DNA from 3 places in the Paenibacillus sp. FSL P4-0338 genome. Region 1 is predicted to be linked to each of the others. Evidence: riboswitches for the same ligand, from Rfam matches in the RefSeq annotation. Region 1 holds a riboswitch; each other region holds the start of a gene.

What was found. Region 1 has a riboswitch for cyclic di-GMP ahead of MKZ07_RS26835 (transglutaminase-like domain-containing protein). Riboswitches for the same ligand answer to the same signal wherever they lie in the genome.
Region 2: another riboswitch for cyclic di-GMP. It lies ahead of MKZ07_RS11700 (thiamine pyrophosphate-binding protein); the one in region 1 lies ahead of MKZ07_RS26835 (transglutaminase-like domain-containing protein).
Region 3: another riboswitch for cyclic di-GMP. It lies ahead of MKZ07_RS25575 (anti-repressor SinI family protein); the one in region 1 lies ahead of MKZ07_RS26835 (transglutaminase-like domain-containing protein).

What each region holds. Positions count from the first base shown of each region.
Region 1 covers NZ_JBBOCG010000002.1:641,229-646,445, reverse strand. The annotation lists rRNA gene MKZ07_RS26840 (16S ribosomal RNA) at 1-1,534, opposite strand, end outside; gene MKZ07_RS26835 (transglutaminase-like domain-containing protein) at 1,900-2,709, opposite strand; cyclic di-GMP riboswitch class I at 2,723-2,804, opposite strand; cyclic di-GMP riboswitch class I at 2,878-2,959, opposite strand; gene MKZ07_RS26830 (class D sortase) at 3,086-3,739, opposite strand; gene MKZ07_RS26825 (GtrA family protein) at 3,806-4,210, opposite strand; gene MKZ07_RS26820 (glycosyltransferase family 2 protein) at 4,200-5,177, opposite strand.
Region 2 covers NZ_JBBOCG010000001.1:2,628,799-2,634,015, forward strand. The annotation lists gene MKZ07_RS11695 (methyl-accepting chemotaxis protein) at 1-1,106, shown strand, start outside; cyclic di-GMP riboswitch class I at 1,608-1,704, shown strand; gene MKZ07_RS11700 (thiamine pyrophosphate-binding protein) at 1,821-3,464, shown strand; gene MKZ07_RS11705 (carboxymuconolactone decarboxylase family protein) at 3,514-3,894, shown strand; gene MKZ07_RS11710 (hypothetical protein) at 4,046-4,396, shown strand; gene MKZ07_RS11715 (3-oxoacyl-[acyl-carrier-protein] synthase III C-terminal domain-containing protein) at 4,462-5,217, shown strand, end outside.
Region 3 covers NZ_JBBOCG010000002.1:343,502-348,718, forward strand. The annotation lists gene MKZ07_RS25570 (2-oxoglutarate dehydrogenase E1 component) at 1-1,504, opposite strand, end outside; cyclic di-GMP riboswitch class I at 2,001-2,104, shown strand; gene MKZ07_RS25575 (anti-repressor SinI family protein) at 2,139-2,282, shown strand; gene MKZ07_RS25580 (helix-turn-helix domain-containing protein) at 2,429-2,761, opposite strand; gene MKZ07_RS25585 (TasA family protein) at 3,029-3,619, opposite strand; gene MKZ07_RS25590 (TasA family protein) at 3,659-4,255, opposite strand; gene sipW (signal peptidase I SipW) at 4,360-4,959, opposite strand; gene MKZ07_RS25600 (hypothetical protein) at 4,961-5,217, opposite strand, start outside.

The DNA.
Region 1 (5,217 bases):
GATACGGCTACCTTGTTACGACTTCACCCCAATCATCTACCCCACCTTCGGCGGCTGGCTCCCTTGCGGGTTACCCCACCGACTTCGGGTGTTGTAAACTCTCGTGGTGTGACGGGCGGTGTGTACAAGACCCGGGAACGTATTCACCGCGGCATGCTGATCCGCGATTACTAGCAATTCCGACTTCATGCAGGCGAGTTGCAGCCTGCAATCCGAACTGAGACCGGCTTTGCTGGGATTGGCTCCACCTCGCGGCTTCGCTTCCCGTTGTACCGGCCATTGTAGTACGTGTGTAGCCCAGGTCATAAGGGGCATGATGATTTGACGTCATCCCCACCTTCCTCCGGTTTGTCACCGGCAGTCACTCTAGAGTGCCCAGCTTAACCTGCTGGCAACTAAAGTCAAGGGTTGCGCTCGTTGCGGGACTTAACCCAACATCTCACGACACGAGCTGACGACAACCATGCACCACCTGTCTCAACTTTCCCCGAAGGGCACCTGATGCATCTCTGCTTCGTTAGTTGGATGTCAAGACCTGGTAAGGTTCTTCGCGTTGCTTCGAATTAAACCACATACTCCACTGCTTGTGCGGGTCCCCGTCAATTCCTTTGAGTTTCAGTCTTGCGACCGTACTCCCCAGGCGGAGTGCTTACTGTGTTAACTTCGGCACCAAGGGTATCGAAACCCCTAACACCTAGCACTCATCGTTTACGGCGTGGACTACCAGGGTATCTAATCCTGTTTGCTCCCCACGCTTTCGCGCCTCAGCGTCAGTTACAGCCCAGAAAGTCGCCTTCGCCACTGGTGTTCCTCCACATATCTACGCATTTCACCGCTACACGTGGAATTCCACTTTCCTCTTCTGTACTCAAGTCACCCAGTTTCCAGTGCGACCTCAGGTTGAGCCCAAGGTTTAAACACCAGACTTAAATAACCGCCTGCGCGCGCTTTACGCCCAATAATTCCGGACAACGCTTGCCCCCTACGTATTACCGCGGCTGCTGGCACGTAGTTAGCCGGGGCTTTCTTCTCAGGTACCGTCACTCCGGCAGCAGTTACTCTACCGGACGTTCTTCCCTGGCAACAGAGCTTTACGATCCGAAAACCTTCATCACTCACGCGGCGTTGCTCCGTCAGGCTTGCGCCCATTGCGGAAGATTCCCTACTGCTGCCTCCCGTAGGAGTCTGGGCCGTGTCTCAGTCCCAGTGTGGCCGTTCACCCTCTCAGGTCGGCTACGCATCGTCGCCTTGGTGGGCCATTACCCCACCAACTAGCTAATGCGCCGCAGGCCCATCCCCAAGCAGCAGATTGCTCCGCCTTTCATTCTCTCCTCAGGAGAAAAAAGAAATTATCCGGTATTAGCTACCGTTTCCGGTAGTTATCCCAGGCTTGAGGGCAGGTTGCCTACGTGTTACTCACCCGTCCGCCGCTAAGTCTGAAAGGAAGCAAGCTTCCTTTCAGACTCCGCTCGACTTGCATGTATTAGGCACGCCGCCAGCGTTCGTCCTGAGCCAGGATCAAACTCTCCAAATTGGTATTTAGAAAGAGCGATTGCTCATTTTGAAACATCTGACGAGAATTTACATTCTCTAATTTGGATCTCACCGAAGTGATCTCCGATACTCACTCGTTGTTCAGTTTTCAAAGATCAAGCTCGTTATCAGCGCCGCTTACCGCGTCACCAGCAACTCTTATAATATATCACGTTCATCCGAGCAATGCAAGCTTTATTTTTGAAATTACTTATTTAAGTAATTCTCATTTCCTTTGCCGCTCCAACAACGCTTACTTATAATAACCTATCCTTCTATTAAAAAGCAACCTTTATATAAATAAAAATAACCCGCTTAATGATTAAGCGGGTTATTCTCAGGTAATGCTATAGTTCACAGCTATTCTTAGTAGAATTTCGCTGCAGTGTATTTGCTTGCTGCTTTGACCAGTTCTGTTGATACTGTGTTCTTGCCCAGACCTGCATCTACTGTAGTATCAATCGTTACCCATTTGCCATTTAGGAACACTTCGTTCCAGGCATGGTATGAAGTTACATAGCTTGTATTTCCCATAACCAATTTGGTTGGAATACCTTCACTGCGGAGCATAGTAGCGAACAAGGATGCGTAATCGTAGCAGATCCCTTTGTTGGTAGCCAGCGTGTTATCGTTGTTCGGAATATAATCTGTGCTTACGCTGTTAGCCAGAGAGTAGTCATATTTCACGTTAGCTACGATGTAATTGTAGATAGCCTTAACTTTGTCTGCATCTGTGGTCAGACCCTTTGTAAGCTGGGCTGCCTTTTGAACGGATTTATCGGAAGAACTCCACTTAACATTCTGTACAGAGCTCAAATATACGGCATTCACATTGCTCATTGAAAGAGAGACAGTCTCGGAAGATAGCACTTTGTATTTGTTGCCCGTAGTATTCTCAAGAACGGATACCTTGTAAGAGCCGTTTCCTTGTTGCAGCGGGAACGTCTCGTTCGGCTTGGAGGTGTATAAGTTGTAAGTATAGCTGTTATTGTCCTTGGTAATCATGAGCTTCATCTTCTTGTCCTTAGGAACATCGTACGAAACCCCGATAACCCCTTGATCAAGTTGTCCAACATTTAACCAGCTTGAATCTGCATTAGCAGCTTGAGCAGTGCCTGTCTGCACGGAAGTGACGATTACAAAAAGTGTAATTAGCATTAAATAAAACTTTTTCATGGATAAAACCCCTTTCGGTAGCTGGCTGCCATCCATGACGGGAAGGCCCTTTAGCTTTGCGTCCCTACCTTTCGATAGGTTTGCCGTTATCGTATAAGCTTTATCTGTCCAATCTACTACCACATAATGACAGATTCTGAATTAAAACAAACAAAAAAAGCCTCTTCATTCGGTAGCTGGCTGCCATCCATGACGGGAAGGCCCTCTAGCTTTGCGTCCCTACCTTTCGATAGGTTTGCCGTTATCGTGCATTAGCTTTTGATAGTTCTATTTTACCATACACATCTCTATTAGCAAGACCCAAATTGCTAGATTCCACCACAAATATACTAAAATTTTATGTTTTTTCGACCTTTATCGCCTTGTTCTGATAGATTCAGGTGAGCTTCGCATGAATGATGAGTCTGTGGGTCGGGTTGACAAGCGGATCACAGGTAATGAGGGTCAGAATCTTATCATTATCATTTCCCTTCAGTACCGAAATATCGGTAGGCTCTACAATAGATACATCATATACAACATACTTGTATTCCTGGCCGCTTGTAATAACAGTAATGGTGTCCCCATTACCGACCTCATCTAGTCTGTTGAACAGCCGCCCTGCCGTTCTTGAGCGGTGTGCCGCAATTGCTGCATTGCCTACCGCGCCAATCGGAGCTGTCTCCTTCATATGCGCCGCAGCATGCTTCATATTGGTCTTGGTGGCGCCCTCCAGAACAGGCAGCTTCAGATCGATTTTGTCGATTTCAATAATGGCAGTGATCTTCCCTCCAACTTCAATCTCGGGCGCTGCAGTGGGCACCGGCTCTTCCGCACCAGACTCTTCCGCGAGCAGCTGGGTGACTTCCGCATAAGGCTTGCTCAGATCCTGGCTGGCAGGAGCCGTAGCCGAAGGAACGATTTCACTATAAGCCTGTTCGGCCTCTTCCAGCAGCTTCTGCTGTTGACGGTCCTCGTACCATTCGCTTCCTTTGGGGTAGAGCATAATCAGGACCCCGGCAAGTATAATCAAATAGGATAACTTCCGCATGACAATCGCCTCCGCAATATAGAATAACTGCAGCCCCGCAGGATACGGGGAATATATACTGTCTCTTTAGAATACCCATTTCCGGCTTCCAAAGAAATTAATGATCACTGTTATGAAGGTAACCAGCACCTTGGCCAGTAGCACCTGTATCCCCAGCCGGTCAGTCAGAAGATGAATCAGCAGCACCGAAATGCCCAGTACCAGCAGATTCAGCACAATAAATCTCACCAGCTGCATCCGGTCAAAGCCGCCATTCCCGCCTCTGTCCCTTCCCTTAAAGGTCACCTTCTTATTCCAGAAAAAGCTGTTGGCCGTCCCGGCGCTGTAGGAAATAATCTGTGCGGGGGTGTTAAGCATCCCCAGGGAATGCAGCAGGGTAAATACCGCAAAATCTATGAATGTATTAAGCAGGCCCACCGCATTAAATTTCAGAAACTGGATCATGCCTGCGCGCCAAGCCTTATCTTGCATAATCGCTTTCCTTCCGGGTGTCTTCAGCCTCTGTCTCCGGGTAGCCTCTGGTCTCGCTTACGATATAGAGTGGTCTATCCTTCGATTCGTCATAGATCCGTCCGATGTATTCCCCAATGACGCCCAGCAGCATCAGCACAATGCCGTTAAACAGCAGGTTAACTCCCACAATGGATGCCCAGCCCGGCACGGTCCAGGAGGTGAAAACCTTCTGGAATAAAACCAGGAACAGGTAAATGAAGCTGGAGAAGGACAGGAAGAAGCCGACATAGGAGGCGATTTTGAGCGGCTTATGCGAGAAGGAGGTGATTCCGTCGAGCGCAAAGCGGATCATTTTTTTGAGCGGATATTTTGTCTCCCCGGCGAAGCGTTCCTCCCGCACATATTCCACCATGGTCTGCCGGAAGCCAACCCAGCTCACCAGCCCCCGCACATAACGGTTCTTCTCCTTCAGGCCGCGCAGCACATCGCAGACCTTACGGTCGATCAGCCGGAAGTCCCCGGTATCTGTGGGAATCTCCACACTGGTCATGCTGCTGAGCAGACGGTAAAAGATTTTGGCTGTCACCTTCTTGAAGAAGGTCTCTCCGTGGCGCTTCAGCCGCTTGGCATAGACTACCTCATAGCCTTCCTTCCACTTGGCGATCATCTGCAGGATGACCTCCGGCGGGTCCTGGAGATCTGCGTCAATCACCACAACAGCCTGACCTTCAGCATAATCCATGCCCGCTGTAATCGCCACCTGGTGGCCGAAGTTACGGGAGAAGTCAATCAGCTTGACATGCTCATCCGCATTACTGATTCCGCGTATAATCTCAGCCGTACGGTCCCGGCTGCCGTCATTGACGAACACGAGCTCATAGGTATCCCCGCACTCATCCATTACTTTTTTGAGCCGCTCGTAGGTTACCTGAATGACTTCCTCCTCATTATACATGGGGACAATTACACTATATCTGGCCTTCACAAGGGTTCCTCCTAAATTTATTGTAAGCCACAGCTTCCTT
Region 2 (5,217 bases), on a different contig from region 1:
CAGCGCTGACTTACCCGCTTGCGCGCTTCATTGAGAGAACGCTTACATCTTCATTCGAAGACATCTCCAATGTAACACACACCATTGCCAAAGGCGACTTCACCAGCCGTGCCGACGAGAGCGGCTCTATGGGTGACATTAGCCGGTCCTTCAACACCATGATTGACAAGCTCAAAAAAATCCTCACCGATGCCTCACAGATTACCCGGCAGGTTATGGACGCCAGCCGCGGGATTGAAGACAAGAATCAGAATCTGAAATTTGTCATGGCGCAGGTGGCCTCCTCCTCCAATGAACTGGCTCTCGGCGCTAACGAAATCTCAGTGGATATTGCTGATATGACCGAATCGATCAAGGATATCGAAATCAAAGTCTCCAATTATACGAATTCCACCAAGGAAATGAATAGACGATCTGTACATACGCTGGAATTGGTTGAACAGGGACGGCAATCGGTGGATACCCAGGCCGAAGGCATGCGCAAGAACATCCAGGCGACCCAGAAGGTGGCGGATACCATTGAAGCCCTGTCACAGAACGCGCGCGGCATTACGATGATTACCAAGACGATTACCGAAATTGCCGAACAGACCAATCTGCTGTCGCTCAATGCCTCTATTGAAGCAGCCCGTGCAGGCGAGCATGGCCGTGGCTTCGCTGTCGTTGCCCAGGAGGTCCGCAAGCTGGCTGAGGAATCCACCGCTTCAACCAAAGAGGTATTCGGGCTGGTACGCAGCATTGAATCAGATATCAAGCAGGCCATTGATAATATCGCCATCAACGAAGAGGTAGTCCAGGTACAGAATAAGATGATCACAGAGACGGCCAATATTTTTGCTCAGATCGTACATAGTGTCCAATACATAACCGAGCAGATCGCCTCCTTCTCCGCAGAGAGTGACCTTATGCTGGAGAGCGCGCTTAAGATCTCCGGGGCGATCGAGAATATCTCAGCCATCACCCAGGAGACCGCCGCAGGGACCGAAGAGGTATCCGCAGCGATGAACGAACAGATTCACGCTCTGCAATCCGTAGCTGAGGAGACAGAGAAGATGACTTCCGCTGTCTTTAACTTGCAAAAAACAATTCATATTTTCAAATTCTAACCTTAACCAAAAGAGACACATCTGCGGGATTTCCTGCAGATGGTGTCTCTTTTTCTGTGCAAAACTAAGATTGTTATGTAATATTCACAAATTGTTGAAATTGTGCATAAGGGTAAAAAATCCGCTTTGCACTTCTTTACTATAGTCGTTCTATAGGCATAGCTTGTCTATAAGGCATCACCGCACACATACAATACTTAAGTCCTATAAGTGGATTTTACAATGCTGTATATCTAGTGAATTCTTAACATTTTACAGTAAATCAGGAATGTAATGAGGCTTTATGCTTACTCCTCATAATAATAGCCCTAAATATCCATTTGCATTTTAAGACTTTAGCCTTCCAAAGGGAAAAATTTTCAAAAGTTTGAAAATCCAAATATTCATCCATTTCCACTCCTGAATATTCGTCAAATTCCGAGTTTCTTCTCATCGGGGTTATTGACAAAAGAGGAGTGAGGAATATATTGTAAAGGAAAATTCTTCACAGATTCATTTATAATCGCATACCGGCAAAATTCACCGAAAGGGAATGACGCAAAGCCATGGATCTACAGTCTCATTTCTGAAGTGGGATCATGACAGCCAGGTTGCTGAAAAACTGTAAACGCCTTAGGTTATGCGTTTGATTATGGTGATTCGTGCAACAGACCTGTGCTCCTATGTTGAGTACAGGTTTTCTATTGCTGACTAATACAAATAACAACTTGCGGGGTGGATGTTCTGAAGACAGTTGCAGATTATATGGCGGAAGCATTACGCAATTTGGGAGTCACACATTCTTTTGGAATCATAGGCAAATCTATTTGCCCCATCGCTTTGAAACTGGTTGACTATGGTATTGAGTTCATCCCCGGCCGGCACGAGTCTAGCTCCGGCTTCGCTGCCGGCGGTTATGCTCTGAAGACCGGCAGCCTCGGAGTAGCCTTCGGCACTTCCGGTCCGGGCGGAACGAATCTGCTCACCGCAGCAGCGCATGCCAAGGCCAATAATCTTCCCGTCCTCTTCATCACCGGCCACCAGTCCATCAAGGAGCTGGGCATTCCCCAATGTCAGGATTCCACTTCCTATCTGGCTGATTTGGCGGATATGTTCCGGCCGGCCACCCTCTTCAGCAAGCTCGTTGAACGCGGGGATCATTTCAGCACCATTTTCAATCATGCCCTATCCATCGCCCTCGGTGACCAAAAAGGTCCGGTTCATCTCTGCATTCCGTTTGATGTGCAGACAGAGCGGCTTGCGGAATGCCGGATTGTTCTGCCGGAACGTGAAGGGCTGGTCAGCTATCAGAACTATGAACGGGTCAGCTCGGCGATCAATGAATCCGCTAGACCCCTGATCATTGCCGGTAAGGGCGTCAACCGCTCAGGAGCACATCAGGAACTGGTCCAGCTGGCCGAGACCTTTAACATACCTGTGGTCACCTCTCCAGGCGGCAAAGGCGCTATAGCTTACGATCATCCGCTCTACCATGGTCCAATAGGCGTCGGCGGCTCCTCGCATGGAGATGAACTGATGAACAACAGCGACCTCTTCATCGTTCTGGGGTCCCGCCTCAGCGATATGACCATCTGCAACCTGAAGCCGGAGAATCATCCGCGGCAGCTGATCCAGTTCGATGTAGACCCGACCTTTGTCGGTAAAATACTCACCTCATCTACTATTGCTGTCGGCGGAGACTTAAGGGACAACCTGGCTCTGTATCTCCAGAAGCTGGACTTCTCAGCGGTTACCAAGCATGAAATCACAGTCTCGAATGATTACAATGATGAGCTTCCCGTACTGGCGGGGCTCTCTCTGGCTTCGGTAATGAGCACGATGAGCGAATTGATTCCTTACAACAGCAGCGTGTTTGTAGATGACGGCAGCCATGGATTCAATGCTGTGAAATGGTTCAATGTGCGCAGGCCCGGCAGCTTCATATTCGATGCCTACTTTGCCTGCATGGGCAATTCAATTGGCATGGCGATCGGCGCCAAGACGGCCTCTCCCGGTGAGACGGTCTTCTGCATTACCGGGGACGGCTGTTTTATGATGCTCGGAACTGAAATAAACACAGCTGTTTGCAAGGACATTCCGGTGATTTTCATCGTGGTGAATAATATGCAGCTGGATATGGCGCTTAAGGGGATGGAGAAGACCACCGGCCGGATTGACGGTACGATCTTCGAGGTTCCAATGAATGCCGTGAAATTCGCTGAATCTCTGGGTGCAGCCGGCTTCCGCTGTGAGACGCAGGAGGAGTTCGCCGCTGCCATCCGCGAAGCTGTAGCGCTTAACAAGCCAGCTGTCATTGAATTGCTGACTGACCGCGATGAAATGCCACCTACGGCTCACCGCACGCTGGATCTTACGTAAGCAAGCCTTATTGCACACCGTTTCTAACCTACTATCAGGAGGCCATAGCGTGAACAAGAACACGAACAGCGGACTCGATCATTTCACTAATCTCTCTGGAGATTATGGGGCCAAGGCCCTAGCTCCGATCAAAGAGCATTTTCCGGAACTAGCCGAATATATCATGGGCAATGCTTATGGCGATATTTTTCAACGGACCACGATTGGCTCTGACTGGAAAGAGATCGCGGTGATCTCGTCTCTGATTACGATGGGGCAGTATGAGCAGTTAGGTGTTCATTATGTAATGGCGCTCCGTGTTGGCATGACTGTTGAGCAGATCAAGGGCGTGCTGCTTCATCTGGTCCCTTGCGTCGGTGCTCCCCGGGTAATTTCGGCCTTTAATGTGCTGCTGGATACCCTGGAGGAAATCAAAGAAAAATCTTCATAAATCTACAAATTTCGACTTTTCGATTGCGCATTTCAGCATGCTCCGGTTATAATGAAGGCAAAATATCCCAAATTCGAATGCAATTTGTCGAATATAGTCACAAATATCATGTTTTGGGGGTATTTCAAATTACACTTAGGGAGAGATCAACATGGGACAATTTATTTTGAAGACAGACACTGCGAAGAAAGTAATCAATATCGAGCTGGAGGGAACCTTCTCTAACGAGGACGGACTCAAATCCATACAGGCTTACCAGCAGACCATCAACCCCATTAGCCCTGCTGAATATGCCCTGGATATCGACTGCCGCAAGCTGAATGTAACAGCTCCTGATGTCGTGCCGCTGCTTGAAAACTGCTTCATCATGTTCAAGGCTGATGGCTTCCAGAAAGTGAGTCTTACTCTGGAAAATAACCCGATCCTCAAAATGCAGCTGGCACGCCTGGGCCGCAAAGCCGGACTTGAGAATCTGGAGATTACTTCAACCGTACAAGCTTAATGAACCGGAGCAGATTCGTGAGAAGTGAGAAGTACAACTAAGACAACTTTTAGGAGGTCTGCACTATGGCGGGGATTCGCATTAAGGACATTGATATCTACCATCCAGACAAAAGAATCGGCAATGAATTTTTCATTCAGCATTTTGATGACAAAGGTATTGATATCCGCGGACTGCTGGCTACTCTGGGCCGTGAAAACCGCTACAGCATCGACAGCCCGGATGAGAACTCCCTGACAATGGCTTATGAAGCCGCAAGTAATGTTCTGGAGAAGACCGGTCTTACCGGTCCTGACATTGACCTGATTGCTTATGCAAGCCAGACCCCTGAATATATATTTCCTACGAACTCACTGATGATTCACCGCCTGATTAACGGGGCTTCGCATACCATCTGTATTGACAGCAATGCCAACTGTGCCGGAATGACGGCTTCGGTTGAGCAGGTCAGCCGCCAGATGATGGCGAACCCGAGAATCCGCCGCGCCCTGGTGATCGGCTCCGATTATGTGGCGCCGTATGCGGACAAGAATGATCCGGTGTATTACGCGAACTTCGGTGATGCCGCTGCTGCTGTCATTCTGGAGCGCGACGAGCATTCGGTCGGCTTCATTGACTCTATCTACCAGACAGACACCTGTGTGTACGGCAACTCACTGTTCCCTGCAGAAGGTCTGGCTAAGCTCGGACGCACCGGTGTTGCCGCAGGAGAGTTCAATGTGAAATTCATACCGTTCGATGATTCCATCTGTGTGGACGCCGCTTCCGAATCGATCAACACCCTGCTGAGCAACAACGGTATTGATCCTCAGTCAATCAAG
Region 3 (5,217 bases), 300 kb from region 1:
CCTTCTCGCGCTCCAGGCGTTCTGCATAAGCGCGGTACACAGTAGGGTGGTTACGCACTTTGCCGTACACAATCGGCTGGGTGGTCTCAGGATCATCCATTTCATTATGCCCGTGGCGGCGGTAGCCGATCAGATCAATCAGGAAGTCCTTCTTGAACATATGGCGGTAAGCACTGGCCAGACGTACTGCGGCAATGCAGGCTTCCGGGTCATCGGCATTGACATGCACGACCGGAATCTCATACCCTTTGGCCAAGTCGCTGGCATAATGGGTGGAGCGGGAATCCTCGCTCTCTGTGGTGAATCCGATCCGGTTATTGACGATAATATGCACGGTGCCGCCATTCTGATAACCCTGCAATTTGCCGATATTAAGCGTCTCAGCGACAATGCCCTCTCCAGGGAAGGCGGCATCGCCGTGCATCAGCACAGCCATGGCCTTGCTTGTGTTCAGCTTAGGCAGTCCCGGATCGTTGCGCTCTTCCTGTGCGGCGCGTGTGAAGCCCTCGACGACAGGGTTAACGAATTCAAGATGGCTCGGGTTATTGGCCAGTGTGATCCGGGTGCGCACGGTCTCGCCTTCGCGGACGGCACGGTCAGCCCCGAGATGATACTTCACATCACCGCTCCAGCCGTAGGTCACGCCCATGGAGCCTTCCGAAGGGAACAGTTCCTTGTTCGGCGAATGATGGAATTCCGAGAAAATAATATCATAAGGCTTGCCCAGAATATGAGCCAGCACATTAAGTCTTCCGCGGTGGGCCATGCCCATCAGGATATGCTCTGCGCCGTCATGCGCGGCGGCCCGCACAATCTCATCCAGCATCGGCACGAGGGCATCATTGCCCTCCAGGCTGAACCGCTTTTGGCCGACGAAGGTCTTGTGCAGGAAGGTCTCGAAATGCTCCACCTGAACCAGCCGCTTCAGCAGCTCTTTGCGCTCTGTATTATTCAGCGGGGCAGGGGAGGTCATCGATTCCGCCTGGCTGTTGAGCCAGCGCAGCTCGCGTTCATCATGCACATGCCCGAATTCATAGGCAATGGTCTGGGTATAGGCCTGACGCATTCTGTGGACGGCATCCATCGCGGTATGCACATCTGCAGGGGCATTATCCCAGATCAGCGAAGCGGGCAGAGCATTAAGATCCTCGCGGGTAAGCTCGTAGGTCTCCAGCTCCAGCCATTTGGCCATCGGGTTCTTGCTGCGCTCCAGCGGGTCAATGTCTGCGGCCATATGGCCATATATTCGAATATTGGCGATCAGCTTCGAGGCCTTGACAGCCTTCTTGAGCCACTCGGCATCTGCTGATACGGCAGGCCTTGGAGCCCTCTCGGCATCGGGTGCCAGTGGAGGGGGGCCGGATACGGTGAAGAGATCGCGGTAATGTTGTTCAACAGAAGAGGGGTCCTTGACAAATTGCTCATATCTTTCTTGGATGTAGCCCAGATTGGGGCCGTAGTATTTGCTCCATACTGTGTCGTTATAGGGCTCTTTGACTGCCATGAATAGGTCCTCCTAACGGATAAACTCCACGCGAGGCATCCAGTGTGCCACTTGGCGGAGCTGCAAATGTTTGCGGTTTCATTCTCATCCTATTGTGCTACTTTCCGGCGGGGTAATCAATTCATACTTTCGGTCAATCCGTTCGCAATTCGGCATGATTCATTACAGTATTCATACGGAACTATCATAAATAGAAATAAATCCATATCACTGTCCGTTATCTATACAGATGGGTAATTGTCTCTATACGATGTTGCGTGGTGCGGTAAAGCGGAGTAGTTAGAGTTCCCTTTAGCATAATTAAACTATTACTTAGGGTTTGAACTTGGAACTGGAAATATTTATACAAGCCGCTGGCAATTTCAGCTAAGTTTCCTCACATTTTATCATAAAAAAATTCCAGAAAACGACACACTAATCGCGTATGATCTTGTATAATGTTATTGCGGAGAACGGTTTCATCGATTCTTGCCAGATCCTTTCATGATGGAAAGGGTCCAGTAAAAGGTAAACCTGCCGAAAGACAGGGGCACAAAGTCTCGGATCTAACGTAGAGATACTACAAAGTAGCAATACTACTATGATGGCCGGACTGCCTGGGGACGCGAAAATTCTAGGAGGAGATTTCTTGGATATGTCCAACCAGGGGAATGACGAGCTGCAGGCAGTAGATCTGGATTTAGAATGGGTGCACTTGCTGATGTCTGCCAAGCAGGCGGGGATCGCGGCGGAGGATATCCGCCGGTTTCTAAGTGAAAAGGCACTCCAGGCGATGTAAGGGCGGTCATCATTGTTAGGATACATACAGAAAAGGCACAGCGTCCGGTACGCTGTGCCTTTTCTGTATGCCGCTTGAAAGAATGCCCTCGCCGAAGGCGGCCTCCCTGCCGTGCGGAGTCTTCCTTGAGGCATACGATGCTACGTCTAGTTGTCCTTTTGTTCCATGCGCCATTTCTGGTAATCGAGGAATTCCTTGAATTCGCGTTTGCTTATACCGGAGGCCATAGCCTCCTGAACCAGCCGGAACCATTCCCCGTCCAGTGCCTGTTCTTCCGTCTCTGCCAGTCCGCCATACAGCAGTACATGAATGGATACCTGAAGCGCGTCTGCGATTTTTTCGATGAATTGAATGGAGGGGTTGGATTGAATATTCCGTTCCACATTACTGAGGTATGATTTCGCCACATCAGCCTTATCCGCAAGCTCGGATAGCGAATAGCCCTTCTCCAGCCGGAGTTTGTGGATGCGGCTTCCCATAGTATCTGACACGATTACAACGCCCTCCGTACTTTTTTGGTAAAAGATAAGAAGTGATATGCTTCGCGCTATACCGTAGCCCTATCTTTCTCGCAGAAACGGTGCCGCTCTTTAAAAAGAAGACAAAGCCGTTTCCACTTGTCAGTATAACAAAAATCTGCAAATCGGACAAAAATCCTTGAACCCGGAAGCGGGGAAAAGGAAACGGCATACCCGGCCCGGATGGGGGAGGATATGCCGTTCTTGATCGATAAATGCAGCTTTGGCCTACTTGGCTTCTCCCACTCCTTGAAGTGCATCGAAGGTCCAGTTCAATGCTAAGCCGTCACCCTGGAAAATATTCTGATCGAGCGTATTGTCCACGAACTCGAAGGCGATCTTGAAGGTCTTGGACCCGGCTGCGGCAATCCCTCCCGGCAGTATACCTGCTGCTACGAGATCGTAGCTGGGGGTGTTTTTCAGATCCTTCAGGGAGATCTCGGACAGCACATGACCGCTTAATGAACCGCCGGTGTATGAATTATCGAGGAGCTTGACCTTGAAGTGGTCTCCGAGATCCTGGCCTGCGTTATCGCCCTTGGCATCGGTCACGGTGTAAGTGGTGGCAAGCTTGAGGAATTTGATATCCAGTGTGCCGTCATTGGACAAGGTGAAGGTGCGGACGGTATAGTCTCCCGGCTTCAGATTCGTCAACGCTACCGGAGTATTGAAGGAAGAGCCAAGCTTCAGCGTACCTGCGGCGAAGGTTGCCGTGCTGGTGGCTGTGGAGCTGAAGTAAGCGAACGTGCCCCCGCCGATTAAAGACAAACCCAGTGCTGCTGATGCTACGCCAAGACCCAATGTTTTTTTGATACCCATGATTAATTTCCTCCTCGAATGGTTTGTTTTGTTGGTAAATTATTTGAGACTGCCTTTTTCCTGGTTGGCTTCAAAATTCAGCGTCAGCGCAAGCGTATCGCCCTGATAATAGTTCTGCGGCTGGAGAGTCTCCTTGAAGGCGAATTGAATGAGCAGATTATCGGAGGTTCCGGCTTTAATGCCGGACTTCTCTCCGCCCAGGATCGCTCCGAGAATTCCCCGGGCCACCAGATCGGGACTCTGCTTCTCCAAATCGGCCAGCGAGATGACCAGAAGCGGCGCTTCTTGCTTATCCTTGTTCGCGAGGAAGGTCACAATAATATCATCCTTGAAATTATGGGAGCCGTTGTCTCCCAGAGCGTCTGTAATGACCGATGAGGTGCGCAGCACTACTTTCGGAATGTTAAGCGTCCCGTCATTTATAAGCTTGAAATCTCTTAAGATGCTGTCTCCCGGCTTGAGGTTGCTGAGATTAACAATGACAGAGGGATCAGACTTCAGTGATAAAGTTCCGTTGTTAAAAGAAGATGAGGTAGTAGAGGTGCTGCTGAAGTAAGCGAAGGTGCCTCCGCCGACCAGGGTCAAGCCTAATGCTGCCGATACAACGCCGAGACCTAATGTTTTTTTGACGTTCATTTGTTCATCCCTCTCTCTTATGAGTCTGGTTTGTGCATAGCCGGGGCTTCCGGCAAGCTGTATTGTGGCTCCGCGTTTCGTAAACGGGAGAGGACAATTGATCATTATACGAGGTCAGTCACAGTATCCGGCCCGCCGCCGTTGTTTGCGGAAGACGAGACGTTCTTCTTTTCAAGTGCCGCAACGGCCTTCCAGGAAGAATACAGCGCGTAGAGGAGCAGAAGCAGTCCGGGAATAATCATCAGCACTACGCTTCCGGCTTTGGAGACTGCGAAGCTCATGGCATAGCCCACATAGGGGACGGTCACGCCGGTGTACTCACCTACCACATTCGTGGAACTGACGGCGGCGGTGTCGGCTGAATCATTATTGTCGCCCTTGGTGGTGTAGCTGGCTTCCCCCAGAGCACTGTTCAGCTCAGCATCGACCACGCGGTGGGTGATCAGAATATTATCGGGATTCAAAAAAGTGATCACATCACCCTTCTGGAAACGGCTCATGTCTCCGCCCGGCTTAATGGCCACAATGGAACCGGTCTGTATGCCGGGCTCCATGGAGCCGGATAATACCGTCTTGATCTGGTAGCCGAAGAAAGAGGGCTCGCCGCCGGAGGCTTTGGAGATCACAACGGCTGTGATCAGCACCAGGAACACCATCAGAATTAGTGTGGAGATTATCGTGCCCGCTATTTTACGGATGCGCATCTTATTCGCCGCCTTTGCTGGTATCGGGTTGTGGAGCCGGTGTAGCTGCAGGAGCAGGTTGCCCGCCGTCCATCACAGTGCCCGGAATTGGAATTTCGCTGCCGGGTTCATGATCTGGAGCCGCTTCCGGTAAAAGAATCTCAGGCGCCGGAGTGGCTGCTGGAGCAATAACCTCAGCTGCTGAAGCTGTTGGGACTGGGGTGTTCTGTACAGGAGCTTCGGGAGCGGGCTCCTCTACCGGCTGGCTTTTGTCAGGAG